One region of the Mycolicibacterium rutilum genome, then DNA from elsewhere that is predicted to be linked to it. Evidence: predicted binding sites of a transcription regulator. Region 1 holds the regulator's gene; each other region holds the start of a gene.
The links. Region 1 encodes LexA, which represses DNA repair genes until DNA is damaged. Its sites were predicted from a motif close to CGAACANNTGTTCG; they were not measured.
Positions count from the first base shown of each region.

Region 2: the regulator LexA is predicted to act here: its motif matches at 2,056-2,069, upstream of BLW81_RS12320 (HNH endonuclease signature motif containing protein).
Region 3: the regulator LexA is predicted to act here: its motif matches at 1,699-1,712, upstream of BLW81_RS28280 (error-prone DNA polymerase).

Region 1 covers NZ_LT629971.1:4,823,440-4,828,640, reverse strand. The annotation lists gene BLW81_RS23495 (sunset domain-containing protein) at 353-2,329, shown strand; gene lexA (transcriptional repressor LexA) at 2,326-3,021, opposite strand; gene BLW81_RS23485 (LysM peptidoglycan-binding domain-containing protein) at 3,232-3,684, shown strand; gene nrdR (transcriptional regulator NrdR) at 3,846-4,313, shown strand; gene BLW81_RS23475 (PhzF family protein) at 4,319-5,005, opposite strand; gene BLW81_RS23470 (alpha/beta fold hydrolase) at 5,050-5,201, opposite strand, start outside.
Region 2 covers NZ_LT629971.1:2,505,012-2,510,212, reverse strand. The annotation lists gene BLW81_RS12330 (hypothetical protein) at 1-236, opposite strand, end outside; gene BLW81_RS12325 (helix-turn-helix transcriptional regulator) at 211-519, opposite strand; gene BLW81_RS12320 (HNH endonuclease signature motif containing protein) at 594-2,051, opposite strand; gene BLW81_RS12315 (hypothetical protein) at 2,213-2,593, opposite strand; gene BLW81_RS12310 (SDR family NAD(P)-dependent oxidoreductase) at 2,661-3,650, opposite strand; gene BLW81_RS12305 (SDR family oxidoreductase) at 3,714-4,463, opposite strand; gene BLW81_RS12300 (chorismate mutase) at 4,506-5,072, shown strand; gene BLW81_RS12295 (Fpg/Nei family DNA glycosylase) at 5,065-5,201, opposite strand, start outside.
Region 3 covers NZ_LT629971.1:5,823,174-5,828,374, forward strand. The annotation lists gene BLW81_RS28280 (error-prone DNA polymerase) at 1-1,685, opposite strand, end outside; gene BLW81_RS28285 (universal stress protein) at 1,787-2,674, opposite strand; gene BLW81_RS28290 (MaoC family dehydratase) at 2,732-3,601, opposite strand; gene BLW81_RS28295 (nucleoside hydrolase) at 3,651-4,691, shown strand; gene BLW81_RS28300 (DUF6480 family protein) at 4,688-4,927, opposite strand; gene BLW81_RS28305 (DNA polymerase Y family protein) at 4,957-5,201, opposite strand, start outside.

The DNA.
Region 1 (5,201 bases):
ACCCACACAATGCCCTCTCCGGAGGCGGCGACGCGAAAATTGCATTCGAAAAAGAAATGAATCAATTTGCTTTGATCACCCCCGGCAATTGCGCGGTGGCTACGGTCGCGCGCGTCAATACGCCGTGGCGCGGGCGAATTCCGGCGCTCTCGTGCAAACTCGGCGCGGGCCGCGGTCCGGCTGTTTAGCTGCTCAAATCGTCGCGGCGCAACGGGGCTGATCCCAGCGGATGACGCGCGGCCGGGTATTTTCCTTCCCAGGATTGGCGTGTTCGTTAGTGATCGGCGTCTGCTGACAGACAGTTGACGGGCGCGAAATTGTGGAGAATTTCGCGTCGACCGCGGGAGGACGAATGATCGGGCAAACCACCCGGCGCACAGCGGTGTGGGCACGGATGGCGACCGCTCTGCTCACTGGTGCGGCAGCCCTGCTGTTGAGCCCGGCGGCAGGGGCGACGCCGGAATCCGACGCCGACGCCGCCATCACTGCGGCATGGGACGCCAGCGGCGGCGCGGGCGGTCCGCTCGGACCCGAGCAGGGCGAGGTGTATCGCGCCGGTGACGGGTTCGCGCAGAACTACAGCGCGGGCAAGATCTTCTTCACCCCGCAGACCGGCGCCCATTTCGTGCGCGGGGCCATCCTGGAGAAGTACGAATCACTCGGCGGGCCCGCCGACAGCGATCTGGGGTTCCCCACCATCGATGACGGCCCCGGCCGCGCGCCGGGCAGCTTCAACACCACGTTCAGCGCCGCCGACAAGCCGGTGATCTTCTGGACCGCCGACACCGGCGCGCGCGTCGTGCGCGGGCCGATCAACGCCGCATGGGACAAGCTCGGCGGTTCCTCGGGGGTGCTCGGCGTGCCCGCGGACGACGAGTCCTATCGCGGCGATCTCGTCACGCAGAAATTCACCGGCGGCGAGCTGACGTACAACACCCGCGAGAAGACCTTCACCACCGTGCCGCCGGATCTCGCCGGGCAGCTGGCCGGGCTCAAGGTGCCCGACGATCCGACGTCGGCGATCAACGCCGCCCGCCGCGCCGCCGGCGGAGCGCTGGGCCCGCTCGGCGCGGCCGAGGGACCGCCGTACAAGATCGGCGCTGACGGCCTCGGACAGAACTTCGCGGGCGGCAAGATCTTCTACAGTCCGGCGACCGGTGCGCGGGTCGTCACCGGACAGGTGCTCACCAAGTACGAGAGCCTCGGCGGACCCGAGGGCGACCTCGGTTTTCCGACCTCGGGTGAGGAGGCCGGCGGAGCGGGCGAGGCCAGCCGGATGTCGACGTTCGCCGCCGAGGACAACCCGGTGATCTTCTGGACGCCCGATTACGGTGCGGTCCTCGTCCGGGGCCCGATGCGGGCGGCCTGGGACAAGCTCGACGGAGCGGAGGGAACGCTCGGCGCGCCGATGGCCGATCAGACCGAAAGCGACGGCGTGCTCACCCAGCGGTTCAGCGGCGGGGTCGTCTCGTGGGACCGCGCGACCGGTGATTTCAGCACCGAGCCGGCCAACCTCGCGAGCCAGTTGTCGGATCTGCAGGTGCCCGGCCGGCATCTGCCGGATACGCCGGCCGCACCGCAACCCTCCGCCGCCGACGACTCGGGTGGGTTCGGGTGGAGTTGGTGGTGGCTGCTGGCGATCGTGCCGGTGCTCATCCTGGTCGGCCTCGTCGTGTTCGCGACGATGCGCAGCCGGCGCCGCGACGACGATCATCCGGGCTTCGACGACGACCGGTTCGACGACGGCTACGGCAGTGACGTCGACCGGATCTACAGCACCGTCGGGGCGCGCGAACCGGACGTCGAGGAGATGCGGTCGAGCAACGACGATTACGCCGCGGCGCTGTTCGGCGACCGCTACGCCAGCGAAGGCCTCGGGGCGCTGGGTCCGGAGTCGAGCAGCCCGTGGGAGCCGCCACCCGAGTCCGGTCCCGCCGACGAGCCCGTCGAGCATGTCGTCGACCCCTACGAGGCGCCCGAGGAACAGCCCGCCCGCGAGGACAACCCCGACGACAATCCCGACGACATCGTCACCGCGCCGACCCGGATCCAGACGCTGGGTGAGGCGACGGCGCCTGAGCGGGATCCGTTGACCGACACCGGCCGGCATGCCCGCATCGAGGTCGACAAGCCGGAGATCCCGGGCCCCGCGTTCCGGCTGTCGCTCGACGACGCGGCCGAGGGGCCCGAAGGCTACCCGATCAAGGCCGACACCCAGTCGGGCCGGTACTGGCTGCCCGGCTCAGCCGACTACGATGACGCGCACGCCGAAATCTGGTTCTCCAGCGAGGAATTCGCCCGCACGAACGGTTTCGTGCGCGCCGACTAGATCTTGCGGATCACGGTGACGACCTTGCCGAGCACGGCGGCGTCGTTCCCGGGAATCGGATCGAACGCGGGGTTGTGCGGCATCAGCCACACCTGTCCGCGGGTGCGCTTGAACGTCTTGACCGTCGCCTCGCCGTCGATCATCGCGGCGACGATGTCGCCGTTGTCGGCGACGTTCTGCTGACGCACGACCACCCAGTCCCCGTCGCAGATCGCCGCGTCGACCATCGAATCGCCGACCACCTTCAGCAGGAACAGCGAGCCCTCGCCGACGAGTTCTTTCGGTAGCGGGAAGACGTCTTCGACGGCCTCCTCCGCGAGAATCGGGCCGCCGGCGGCGATCCGCCCGAGCACCGGCACGAACGTCGGCTCCGGCAACGCGTCCGAACCCGCGACGTCGGTGGTGACGACCGGGTTGGCGGCGTCGTCTGCGCCGCGGACATCCACCGCGCGTGGGCGATTCGGGTCCCGCCGCAGATAGCCCTTGCGCTCGAGCGTGCGGAGTTGATGGGCCACCGACGACGTCGACGTCAGGCCGACCGCATCGCCGATCTCCCGGATGCTCGGGGGATAGCCGCGGGTGGTGACCGAGGCGCGGATGACCTCGAGGATGGTGCGCTGACGCTCGGTCAGACCGGTGTCGAGAGTTCGGCCCCCGCCGGTGCGGTCCGGAGTATCGCTGCTGGAGTCCATGGCGCCGAATGTATCCCGCAGCCGCCCATTAATCAAACATTTGTTCGAGGCGTGTCGCGGTGGGGTGGGTGGCCGCGAACGCGGCCGGATTTTTTGTCGGTGCCCTGTTTTATCGTTTGGCAACAGTTCGATCACATGTTCTATCACTCGAACACCTGATCGAGTATCATCGAACATAAGAGCGAAAGCAGCGGACGGAAGGGCAACACGATGACGATCCTCGACACCCGGGAAATCCAGGCAGCACCCGCGGCGCAGCCGCGTCGCAGGCGGGTCGAACCGAGCCGGCGGCCCCGGTCGCAGCGTCCGGGCGGGGCGCCCCTGCGCTACCGCGGTCCCGGCGTGACGATGTCGCGGGCGGGGCACCGCAGGCGGCCGATCACTCCCGGCACCACGGTGCTGCTGGCGCTGGTCGCGGCGGGAATCACGGTGTGGCTGGGGCTCGTCGCGCAGTTCGGCGGCGTGGTGGGTGCCGACCCGGCGCCGACGCCCGACCGTCTCGCCGTGGTGCAGGTACAGATGGGCGAGAGCCTGCACCAGGTCGCGCAGCGGGTCGCGCCGGATGCGCCGGTCAGTCAGGTGGTCGAGCAGATCCGTGAACTCAACCACCTCGACACCGCAGCACTGGACGCAGGTCAGACGCTGATCGCGCCGGTCGGCTGACGCGGCGCGCCCAGTTTCGAAAGCCTTGCCTCGCAGCGATGTTCGCCGACAAATGGGTGGCCTACGCGCCAATCGGCCCTGTTCTGGGCCTGCGGGACAGTGCGCGGGTACGCTCGAAGACGTTTGATGTAGTCGTTTGTTGGCCTGGCGAAGGAGCGGTGATGCACTGTCCGTTCTGTCGCCATCCCGATTCGCGTGTGGTCGATTCCCGGGAGACCGACGAGGGCCAGGCGATCCGGCGGCGGCGATCCTGCCCGGAGTGCGGTAGACGGTTCACGACCGTGGAGACCGCGGTGCTGGCCGTCGTCAAGCGAAGCGGGGTCACCGAACCGTTCAGCCGCGAGAAGGTCATCAAAGGGGTGCGCCGCGCCTGTCAGGGCCGCCAGGTCGACGATGACGCGCTGAACCTGCTGGCCCAGCAGGTCGAGGACGCGGTGCGGGCCGCCGGCCCCGAGGTGCCCAGTCACGAGGTGGGGTTGGCGATCCTGGGGCCGCTGCGGGATCTGGACGAGGTGGCCTATCTGCGGTTCGCGTCGGTGTATCGGGGTTTCACCTCGGCCGACGACTTCGAGCGCGAGATCGAGGCGCTGCGGGCGCACCGCAATTCGCCCCAGCCCACCGCCAGTTAGTCGGATCAGTCGACCTGCTTGACGCCGTCGTCGACCACGCGACCGGCGACACGAACCCAACCTTCCGCGCTCCACTGGGTGTAGATGTGAGATCCCTTGCCCTGCACGATGTGCAGGTCGCGGCTCAGGTAGTCGGTGATCCGCACGGCGGCAGCACCGGTGGCCTCGTCCTCGGGCACTCCCAGATCGGACGCGAACATGCGTGATCGGATCTGGCCCTGCTCCTTGTCCGTCCACGTCCACAGGTAGTGGTTGATGCCGTCGGGGTAGTCCGCAGGGTCGGCGGCGAGGAGATCGGCGACCGAGGCGAGGTCGTAGATCGCGAAGTCCGGCGCCCACTCGGCGCGGGCGCTGACCGAGGTGAGGTCGTCGTCGTATCGAACCTGCACGATGCCCGCCGGAACCTGCAATGTGTGCACCGGCGTGCCCTGCTCGCGCAGCCACCAGGATGCGCCGACGGTGGGGTGCCCGGCAAACGGCAACTCGACGGCGGGGGTGAAAATCCGCGCGTGTGCGGTGTTCGCCCCGGTGCCGGGGAGATCGATGAAAATGGTTTCGCTGTAACCCAATTCGGTGGCGACGCGTTGCCGGTCGGCGGGGTCGACGGAGTCGGCGTCGACGACTCCGAGCGGGTTCCCGTGGTTGCCGTCGGGGTCGGTGAACACGCGCAGCACGGTCACGTCGATAGGCATGCCCCGATGCTACGTCGTGTCGAGGAGGCGGTGGTCGCTCCGCGTCAGGTCGCGCTGCGCTCGTCGGCGTCCATCGCATCGAGCACCGCGGCACGTGTGTCCACCGAACCGGCGATGGCGCCCTCGGTGACCCCGGCGCGCAGCAGACCGCGCAGGTACTCCTGGTCGTAGACCGCGGGTTCGGTGGAGTCGATGA
Region 2 (5,201 bases), 2.3 Mb from region 1:
GCAGGCAGCCAGATGAGCGCGGCCTGTCGAAATCCGAAGGCGCACACCACACTGACGCAGAGCATGACGGCCAGGGTCGCCGCCATGACGACGACGAGCATCCGACGCCGGCGTTGAGTACGCCACCGCGGCAGTGAATTGGCGTAGGTGCGTTCGTGTTTGAGGAAGCGCCGGGTGCGGAAGTCCTGGTATCGGTCGATCAGGTTTCGATCAGCTTGCCGGGTCGACGGGGACATCTCGGTCGCCTCCTTGCAGTCGCGGATTTCGGTAGAGCTCGGTGGACAGCGGGGTGAACTCCTCGCGGGAGAACACCGCCTCGACGGGCAGTCCGAACACGTCGCAGATGCGGAACGCCAGATCGAGGCTCGGGTAGTGATCGCCCCGTTCCAGCGCGCCCACGGTCTGCGGGTTGACGTCGATCAGCGCCGCGAGTTCGGCCCGCGTCATCCGTCGCTCGGCGCGCAGCACGCCGATGCGGTTGTGGATCGGGAGCGTCTTGCCCCTTCTCACCGGACTCATACAACACAGTGTTAGGAAAACCCAACGATTCGTCAAGGGTATATGACATATGCGCAGGGTGGCGCTCCGCGGCGTCAGCTGGCGTCGCGGTCAGGGTCGCTGGGGCTGGGTCTTTCGCCGTCGCCGTCGCCGGCGTCACCGTCGGCGCCGTCGTCGGGGATCAGGTAGCGCTCGGGGTGGTGGTAGTTGTTGACCCGGGCTTGGCCGGTGTCGAGCTGTGGTGGGGGTAGCCATTCGGTGCGGAAGTCGCGGCGTTTGCCGGTGCGCCAGCCGCCGGGTTTCACTGAGCGGTTGTGGGGCCCGCAGGCCAGGGTGAGTTCGGTGATGTCGGTGCGCCCGCCGTCGGCCCAGTCGGTGACCGCGTGGTGGACCTGGGTTTCATAGGCCGCCGCGGTGCAGCCGGGTCTGGTGCAGCCACGCTCGCGGCCGAACAGCATCAACCGCTGCGCGGTGCTGGCACACCGGCGCGCCCGCCCGAGGTAGAGCGGTTGGCTGGTGTGCTGGTCGAACACCGCCAGATAGTTGTGCGCGTCAGCGGCCATCGCGATCACGTCGCGCATCGGCACCAGGGTCCCGCCCGCGGTCACCCCGTGCCCCGCCGCGGCCTGCAAGTCCTGCAGGGTCGCGGTGATGACGACGGTGGCCGGCAACCCGTTATGGGTGCTGCGGCCCCGCAACGCCAGCAGATCTCGGCACATCGCGCCCATCGCATCGTGATTGCGCTGCGCCCGCGTGCGGGTATCGGTGACCACGACGTCCGCTGAGGGTTCGGCGGGGTCGTCGCCGGGCTCGGGGGCGGGTTCGACGTCCGGGGCGTCGGGGTTGTTGCTGCCCGGGGCGCCGTAGATGCCGTAGATCGCCCAGCCCGCTTCGATCCACGCCCGCGTCGCCGCATCGACGGTGCCGTGGATCTCGCTGCTGCCATCGGGGCGCTGCTTGCTGAACCAGATCCCACGCTTTTGCTTGACCAACTCCTCGCAGAACTCACCGTCTTGATCGATGTGCTGAGCCAACCGCTTGGCGGCCTGACCCAGCTGTTGCGGATCCAGCCCACCCGCCAGGTCAGCCAAGTGTGCTTCGGCGGCCTCGCGCACATCAAAGCCCACCGACCGCGGGATCTGGCGATCGAAGAACTTGCGGATCACCCGTACATGCTCAGCACCGATCAACCCTTGCCGCACCGCTGCAGCCGTGTTCGCGAGCACCGGGGCCAACCGCTCACCGGTCATCGTGACCCGCGGGGCCAACTGTTTGGCCTCGGCCACCCGCTGATTGCCCTGCGCGACCGAGATCCGCAACAACGTCGACAGCGCCCGACCCACACTGGACTCCCCCAGCTCGGTAACCGGTGCGCGGCCCAACTGCGCCACCAGGTGATGCCTCACCATCGCCGACGCGCGCACAAACGACTCCCACTCCGCGGTCGCCGCCAACACCTGCGCAGTGCTCAAGGCATCGAGGGGCTCGGCCATCAGCGCATCGACCTCGCGGCGCAACGCCGCGATCCGCTCGCTGACCCGGCCCGACTCCATACTTCGAACACTAGTTCGACCCACCGACAAACCGACCTGGCGATGTGACCTCTGAAACCAAAGAGACAGAAGTGATTTCGCGACGTGCCCCGAAAGGCAAAACGGCGCGCACTCCCGAGGGAGTGCGCGCCGCTTGCGGGCGGTCAGGGAGAGGTCAGACCTCAGCCAACCGGAATGTTGATGCAGCCGACGTTCGGCAGGCATCCGGCGGCTCCACCGGGGCCGGCCGTGCCGCCGGGACCGTTCGGGGCGAGTGAACCGCTCGCGCCGCCGGGACCAGCCGTACCGCCGGGGCCACCCGGAATCACACCGGACGCGCCGCCACCATCAGCGGTGCCCTGCGGGCCGTTGGGGATGTTCACGTCGGCACCGCCACCGGGGCCGGCTTCGATGTTGCCGAGACCCGCGCAGGGAGTGCCGTCGGCATTCAGGCACGGCGGCGGAGGAGCGGGCTGCGCACCAGCGATCGGCGCGGCGGCGATGGCGGCTGCCGCTGCACCCGCGAACAACAGAGGCGTCATCTTCATCATCTTCACGTTCATGTCCTTAGGGCTACCACCGCGTCCGGTCGACGAAACCTCCGAGTTCCTGTGTGTCTCATGAGGACGCTCACAATCGGCCGACGCGCCGCAGCCCGGAAACGGTGTCCGCCAGCGTTTCCTGCGGATCGCGGTAGCTGATGCCGAGCTCGGTTTCGCTGGGAGAGTCGTCACACGAGGGCATCTGGGTGTAGTACTGCATCGCCGCCCCGGTGACCGGCGCGTCGAGCGGCAGATACGGTCCGACCACGTCCATGAGCCGTCCGACGTTGCGCAGGAGCACATCTGGCACGGGGTACACCCGAAGTGTTTGCCCCGCTGCGTGTCCGATCATCGTTGCGAGCTCGGCGAGCGCAACCCGCTTGCCGCCGGCCATGTATCGGCGCGGACCTTTGCCGGGCTCGAGCAGCGCCGCGTGCAATGCGGCGAGGTCGCGCACGTCGACCACGGTCCACGCGGCGCCGCGACCGGGAACCCCGCGCATCCGCACCGCCGCTTCGACCCCTTCCGCCGCCTCGCCGAACTGCTTGCCCGCCGGCGGCCCCAGCACCATGCCCGGATAGGTGATGGTGACCGGCGCACCCTGCTCCTGCAGTTCGCGGGCATACTTCTCCACCGCCGCCTTGGACTTGCCGTAGCCGTCGCTCCCGCCGACCACCGGCAGATCGGCGTGCAGCACGCGGCAGCCGGGACGGAACAGCGCACTGAAACTCGAGACGTGCACGATCGGGTCCAGCCCGCGGTCGGCCGCCTGGCCGAGCACATTGTGGGCACCGCTGAGGTTGGTCTCGAGCATCACGTCGGCTTGTCGCGAGTCGATCGAAACCATTGCCGCCGAATGGATTACGGCGTCACACCCGTCCATCGCCGCGGCCGTCGACTCGGCGTCGGAGATGTCGCCGACGGCGAAGTCGCCGGTGTCGATCCCGAGCTGCGCGGCGCTGGTCTCCAATCGGGCCGGATCACGCACCAGGAACCTCACCTGGTGGCCCGCATCGGCGACGGCCTTTGCCGTCCACGCCCCGACAAAACCGGTCCCCCCGGTCAACAGCACCCTCATCGAAACCTCCCGTAGACACCAGCGCTGCGGTTTACCCCGTAGCGGCGGCCTCTACACGGAGGCTTAGGCGAACGGCTTCGTCAGCCGCGGCGGCAGCACCCGCATCAGCTGGACCAGCGGGGCCCACGGCCACCACGGCACTGCGGCGCGTCCGCGCTCGCGCTCGATCGCGTCGACCATCGCCCGGACACCAGTCTCGTTGTCCACCATCAAGTTCGTCGACGCGGCTTTGGCGGTCATCTCGGATTCGATATAACCCGGTTCGAGAACGGTCACCGCGATGGGCCCACGCGCATACTCCGCCCGCAGCGACTCCCCGAGTGAGGACACGCCGGCCTTGCTCGCCGCGTAGGCCGCCTTCACCCCCGGCACCCCCTTGTTGCCCAGCACCGAGGACACCAGCACCAGGTGGCCGTCGCCGGCGTCCTTGAACATCTCGAGCGCGGTCTCGATCTGGACAAGCGCCGCAACGAGATTGGTCTCGATCGTGGCCTTGTTCGCCCACAGCTTCCCGGACCCGAGCCGGGCGCCCTTGCCGATGCCGGCGTTGACGATGACGCGGTCGATCCCGCCGAGTTCATCGGAGAGCGCCTCGAACACCTTGGGCACCTGCTCGTGATCGTTGACGTCGAGCGCGGCGACGGCGACGGTGATGCCGGGATGCCGCTCGAGCAGCTCGGCCTTGAGCTCGTCGAGGCGGTCGGTGCGCCGGGCACACAGCGCCAGGTCGCGCCCCTTTGCGGCGAATGCCCGCGCCATGCCCGCGCCCAGCCCGGAGCTGGCGCCGGTGATCAAGATCTTCTGCCGAATCACCCTCACAGGTTATGGCAAGGTTCGCGGGGTCAGAATGGGCGGATGCTCATACTGCGGACGACGGTCCTCCTGCTGGCCACCCTGTCTTTCGCACTCCCGCAAGCGACGGCGGGCGCGCAACCTGTGAGCCCGCTGTACCGGCTGGTGGACGCCGCGGCGCAACGGCTCGAGACCGCCGACCCCGTCGCCGCCGCCAAGTGGATCAACGGCGGCCCGCTCACCGACAAGCCGCGCGCCGACAAGGTGCTCGACGACGTCGCCGCCGAGGCCGACGCCCGCGGCATCGACCGGCAGTACGTCCGGGACGTCTTCCGCAACCAGATCGATGCGACCGAAGGCATCGAGTACACCCGGTTCGGGCAGTGGAAGTTCGATCCCGCCACCGCGCCGACGACGGCTCCGGACCTGGCCGAGTCGCGCGGGCAGATCGACCGGTTGAACAAGACCATGGTCGAAGAGATCGCCGCGCAATGGAATTCGCTGCACAGCCCCGGCTGCGCGGCGGCTCTGTCGACGGCTACGCAGGCCGTCGGCGACGCCCGCCGGTTCGACCCGCTGTTCCGTCAGGCGCTGGCGTCGGCCACCCGCTCGTACTGCCGGGTCATTTGAGCAGCCGCGACATCCGCCGGTCGGCGAGGATCTTGCCGCCGGTCTGACACGTCGGGCAGTACTGAAATGACTTGTCCGCGAACGACACTTCGCGCACGGTATCCCCGCAGACCGGGCACGGCAGACCGG
Region 3 (5,201 bases), 1.0 Mb from region 1:
CGGTCGCAGATCACCATGCCGCCGGAGTGGATTCCCATGTGCCGCGGCAGGTTCGACACCTGCTTGGCCAGGTCGATCACCTGTTCGGGAATGTCCTCGGTGTGCGGCGCCTCGGACAGGTTGCCCCACTGGCCGAGTTGCTTGCTCCACGCGTCCTGCTGGCCCTGGGAGAAGCCCAGCGCCCTGGCCATGTCGCGCACCGCGCTGCGGCCCCGGTAGGTGATCACGTTGGCCACCTGCGCGGCGTAGTCGCGGCCGTAGCGCTGGTAGACGTACTGAATCGCGTTCTCGCGCAAGTCCGATTCGATGTCGATGTCGATGTCGGGTGGACCGTCGCGGGCGGGCGACAGAAACCGCTCGAACAGCAACTCGTTGGCGACCGGGTCGACGTTGGTGACCCCGAGCGCGTAGCAGACCGCGGAGTTGGCCGCCGATCCCCTGCCCTGCGCCAGGATGCCGTTCTCCTTGCAGAACCGGGTGATGTCGTGGACCACCAGGAAGTAACCCGGGAAGTTCAGCTGCTCGATGACCTTCAGCTCATGTTCGATCTGCGCGTAGGCCCGCGGCGCCCGCGCGGGCGGACCATAGCGTCTGCGGGCGCCCTCCATCACCAGGTGCCGCAGCCAGCTGTCCTCGGTGTGCCCGGCCGGCACGTCGAACGGCGGTAGTCGCGGCGCGATCAGCGCGAGTTCGAACGCGCACTGCTCGCCGAGGTCGGCCGCGGCCGTCACCACCTCGGGCCGGTCGGCGAACAGCCGCGCCATCTCCACACCCGACCGCAGATGCGAACCACCCAGCGGTGCAAGGAAACCGGCGGCCTCGTCCATCGAGTTGCGGGCGCGGATCGCGCCCATCGCCATCGCCAGCCGGCCCCGCGACGGTTCGGCGAAGTGAGCCGCGGTGGTGGCCACCACGCCAAGGCCGAACCGCGGCGCCAGCTCGGCCAGCACCGCGTTGCGCTCGTCGTCACACGGATGCCCGTGGTGGGTGAGTTCGACGCTGACCCGGTCGCGGCCGAACCGGTCCACCAGGTCGGCCAGCGCCTTGTTAGCGGCTTCGGGTCCACCCGTCGAAAGCGCGTGCCGGACATGGCCTTTGCGACAGCCGGTGAGAATGTGCCAGTGCCCGCCCGCCGCCTCGGTCAGCGCGTCGTAGTCGTAGCGCAGGATTCCCTTCTCCCCGCCTGCGAGGTGCGCCTTGGCGAGTTCGCGGGACAGCCGCCGGTAGCCCTCCGGGCCGCGCGCCAGCACCAGCAGGTGCGGGCCTGGCGGGTCGGGATCCTCGGTGCGGTCACCGCCGCTCAGCGACAGTTCCGCGCCGAACACCGTCGACATCTGCAGTTCCTTAGCGGCTTCGGCGAACCGGACCACGCCGTAGAGCCCGTCGTGGTCGGTCAGCGCGATCGCGCGCAGGTCCAGCCGGACCGCTTCCTCGACGAGTTCCTCCGGCGTGCTGGCGCCGTCGAGGAAGCTGTAGGCGGAATGCGCGTGCAGTTCGGCGTACGGGACCGTCGACGTGGGCCGTTGCACGTCGAGCGCCTGGTACTCTCCCCGCTTGCGCGACCAGGCCGGGCTGTCGCCCCCGTCGCCGATCTGCTGGTCGATGGGCCAGCCGGCGCGGCGCGGTTTGCTGTTGAGCACCCGCTCCATCTCCGCCCAGGTCGGCGGCCCGAGATGCCAGCTCATGCCGACAGTCTATCGAACATGCGTTCGATCTTGAATGGTCGACTCTGCGGCTAGGGCCCCCAAACCGGCCGATAACGCGCCCTCAGCGCAGAGTCAACGCGTCACGGCAGGTCGTCGCGCCCCAGTTGGTCGCGCGGCACCACGACCATCGGCACGTCGAGCACCCGCAGCATCTTGGCCGCCGTCGACCCGAGGAACAACCGCCGCGGGGCGCTCAACCGGCTGGACCCCACCATGATCAAGTCGCCGTCCTGCCAGTCCAGCTTGCCCACCGCGTCCTCGACCGTCGTCCCCTCCACGATGGTCGAGGTCACCGGGAACCCGTCGGGCAATTCGGCCTTGGCGGATTCGAGTACGGCCTCCGCGTGCGCCAGCGCCCGCTGCCGCACCGCGTCGCCGTCCGCGCGCAGCACGCCGAACGTCGGGTCCAGCGCCACCAGCGACACCAGCCGCAGCGGGGTCCCTGCCGCCAAGCTGTACCGAACGGCGGTGTCCAGCAGGACATCTGCGCCATCGCGTTCGCCGATCGCGCACGTCGCCTCGTGGACCCGATCGACTGTCGAATTGCGCGTTCCGCGCGGCGCCACCGCGACGGGCAGGGGTGCCGAATGCAGCAGTCCGTTGACCACCGAACCGAGCGAGTAGCTGCCGGCCAGGCCGCCGCCCGCCCCGCCGACGATGATCATGTCGGCCTCGACGCGGGCGGCCTCCTGGATCAGCCCGTCGGCCGACGAGTCGTCGATCCGGACGTGGGTGCGGACCGTGACGTCGTCGGGCACCGTGGCCGCGGCCTCGGCGAGCCACTCCTGCGCCTGGGCGGCGAGGTGCTGTTCGAAGTCGCCGACCGGTTTGATCGACGGCGCCACCCGGTCCGGCGGCAGCACCATGCACAAATCCAGCTCGGCGCCGAGGGTGCGGGCGAACCGCACGCCGAGCGCCACCGCATCGGCACCGCCCGGGGTGGCCAGATAACCAACGACGAACCTCATGGTCGATCATCCTGTCAATCGGCGGCGCTCGATGCCTGCGGATCGACCAAATGACGGTCAGTCCGTGTATTCGGCGGCACCGTCCTCGAGGACCAGCCGGGTGTTGGAACCGTCGGGACCGGCCGCCTCGGTGCGGAACACCGCGCGGCCGGCCTCGGTCCGCCAGATCGACGTCGTCAACGTCTCTCCCGGGAACACCGGCGAGGTGAACCGGGCGTCGATGGCGCGGACCTTTCTCGCATCGCCGCCGCCGAGCTCGGCGACCAGCGCGCGGCCCGCCACCCCGTAACTGCACAGCCCGTGCAGGATCGGCTTCGGGAATCCGGCCAGCTCGCGGGCGAACCAGGGATCGCTGTGCAGCGGGTTGCGGTCACCGGAGAGCCGGTAGATGAGTGCTTGATCCTCCCTGGTGGGCAACGAGATTCGCGCGTCGGGCGCCCGCTCGGGGATCTGCGGGGCGACGGGGCGCTGACCCGGTTGCCCGCCGAATCCCCCTTCGCCGCGCAGGACTGCGGTCGTGAAGGTCTCGGTGACGACGGCGGAGGTGTCGGGATCGGTGCCCGTCGCCTTGAGCATCACGATCGCGTTCTTGCCCTCGCCCTTGTCCTGGAGGTCGACGACTTCGGCGACGACGCTGAGCCTGCCCGCCGGCTTGAGCGGTTCGTAGAGCCTGATGCCCTGCGATCCGTGCAGCAGCATCGCGAAGTTGAACGAACCGACCAGACCGATCGCCGCGAACGGCAGGCACGCGATCACCGCGTAGGTGGGCAGCACCTGCTGTTCGACGCCGTGGCTGTTCTCGGTGGTGAACACGAGATCGTCGGTCCCCGCGCCGACGCCCAGCGCGTAGAGGAGCGTGTCACGGTCCGTCCATTCGAACAGGTGGGGTTCGGTCTGGGCGCCGATGGCTTTGGGGTCGAGTGGCATACCCGGACGATAGCCGCTTCGCCTCACCGCGTGCCCTATCGTTGTCGGGGTGACGCACCCGGTCTTCGCCGACGTCGACACCGGCGTGGACGACGCGATGGCGCTGACGTATCTGTTCGCCAGCGACGACGCCGAGGTGGTGGGCATCGCGTCGACGGCGGGAAACGTTCCGGTGCACCAGGTTTGCCGCAACAACCTGGGCCTGCTGCAGCTGTGCGGGTTGTCGGGCATCCCGGTGTCGCAGGGCGCCGAGGCACCGCTGAGCACACCGCTGCGCACCGCGGAGGACACCCACGGCCCGCAGGGCATGGGGTACGCCCGGTTGCCCGCCACCGAACAGCGGCTCACCGGCCATGACGCTGCAGATGCGTGGGTGCGTGCGGCACAGTCGCATCCGGGTGAACTGATCGCGATAGCCGTCGGCCCGCTGACCAACCTGGCGCTGGCCCTACGCAAAGAGCCTGCGCTGCCGACACTGCTGCGCCGGTTGGTGATCATGGGCGGGGCGTTCGACTACCGGGGGAACACCACCCCGGTGGCCGAGTGGAACATCAGCGTCGACCCTGAAGCCGCGGCCGAGGTGTTCGGCGGATGGACCGCGGCGTGGGGCGGGCGGCCACCGGCACACCTGCCGATTGTGTTGGGGCTGAACCTGACCGAGAACATCGCGATGACGCCGGCGCTGCTCAACCGGCTCGCGACGGCGGCGGGCGTCACCGCGGATCCGATGAGTGTGCACGACGAGCGCGGCGCCCGGTCCGCATCAGCCAACCCGTTGATCGCGGTACTCGAGGACGCGATGCGGTTCTACTTCGAGTTCCACCACGACCAGGGCGAGGGGTATCTGGCGCACCTGCACGACCCGTTGGCCGCGGCGGTGGCGTTGGACCCGAGCCTGGTCGAGTGCCGGGCCACCACCGTCGACGTCGAACTGACCGGCACGCTGACGCGCGGGATGACGATCGCCGACTGGAGCAACCGGTGGGGCCGCGAGCACAACGCGCTTGTCGGCGTCGGCGTTGATCCCGGCGTGTTCTTCGACCGGTTCATCGACCGCGTCGGAGCGTTCGCCCGGCAGGTCGGCTCCTAGAGCCCGCCCATCAGCACCCACACCACTGCGGACAGGAACAGCAGCACAAAGATCGCGATCGCGATGACGCTGATGACCGCCGTCGGCGTCCAGCGGCTGCGCCCCGGCGGCGACTCCACGGCGCCGATGCCCGAGGTCTGGTCGGAGTCCGGCGGCGTCGACCCGGGCGGCACACCGCCACCAGGCTCGAGGTCGGGGACGTCAGCGGGATCGGGGTCCGGAGGTATGGCGGTCATCGAAAAGCGGATACCCGCTCATCCGGTCATCATTCATAAATCCCTTCGACATACCAGCGCCGCTGCCGGTAGCACAGCAGCAAGGCCTGACCGGGCCGGCCGTCACGGTCGAGCAGCACCTGCGCCCGCGCGGTGCGGCCGGCCTTGACCTGTTCGGGATCCCACCACCGCTCGTCGACCGGCCACGGCCCGGCCCACCAGGCCAACCGGCCCGTCGTGACCGCCTTGCCCGGCGCGGCCAGCCGCGACGGATCGGCGGAGAACAACCCGCGCG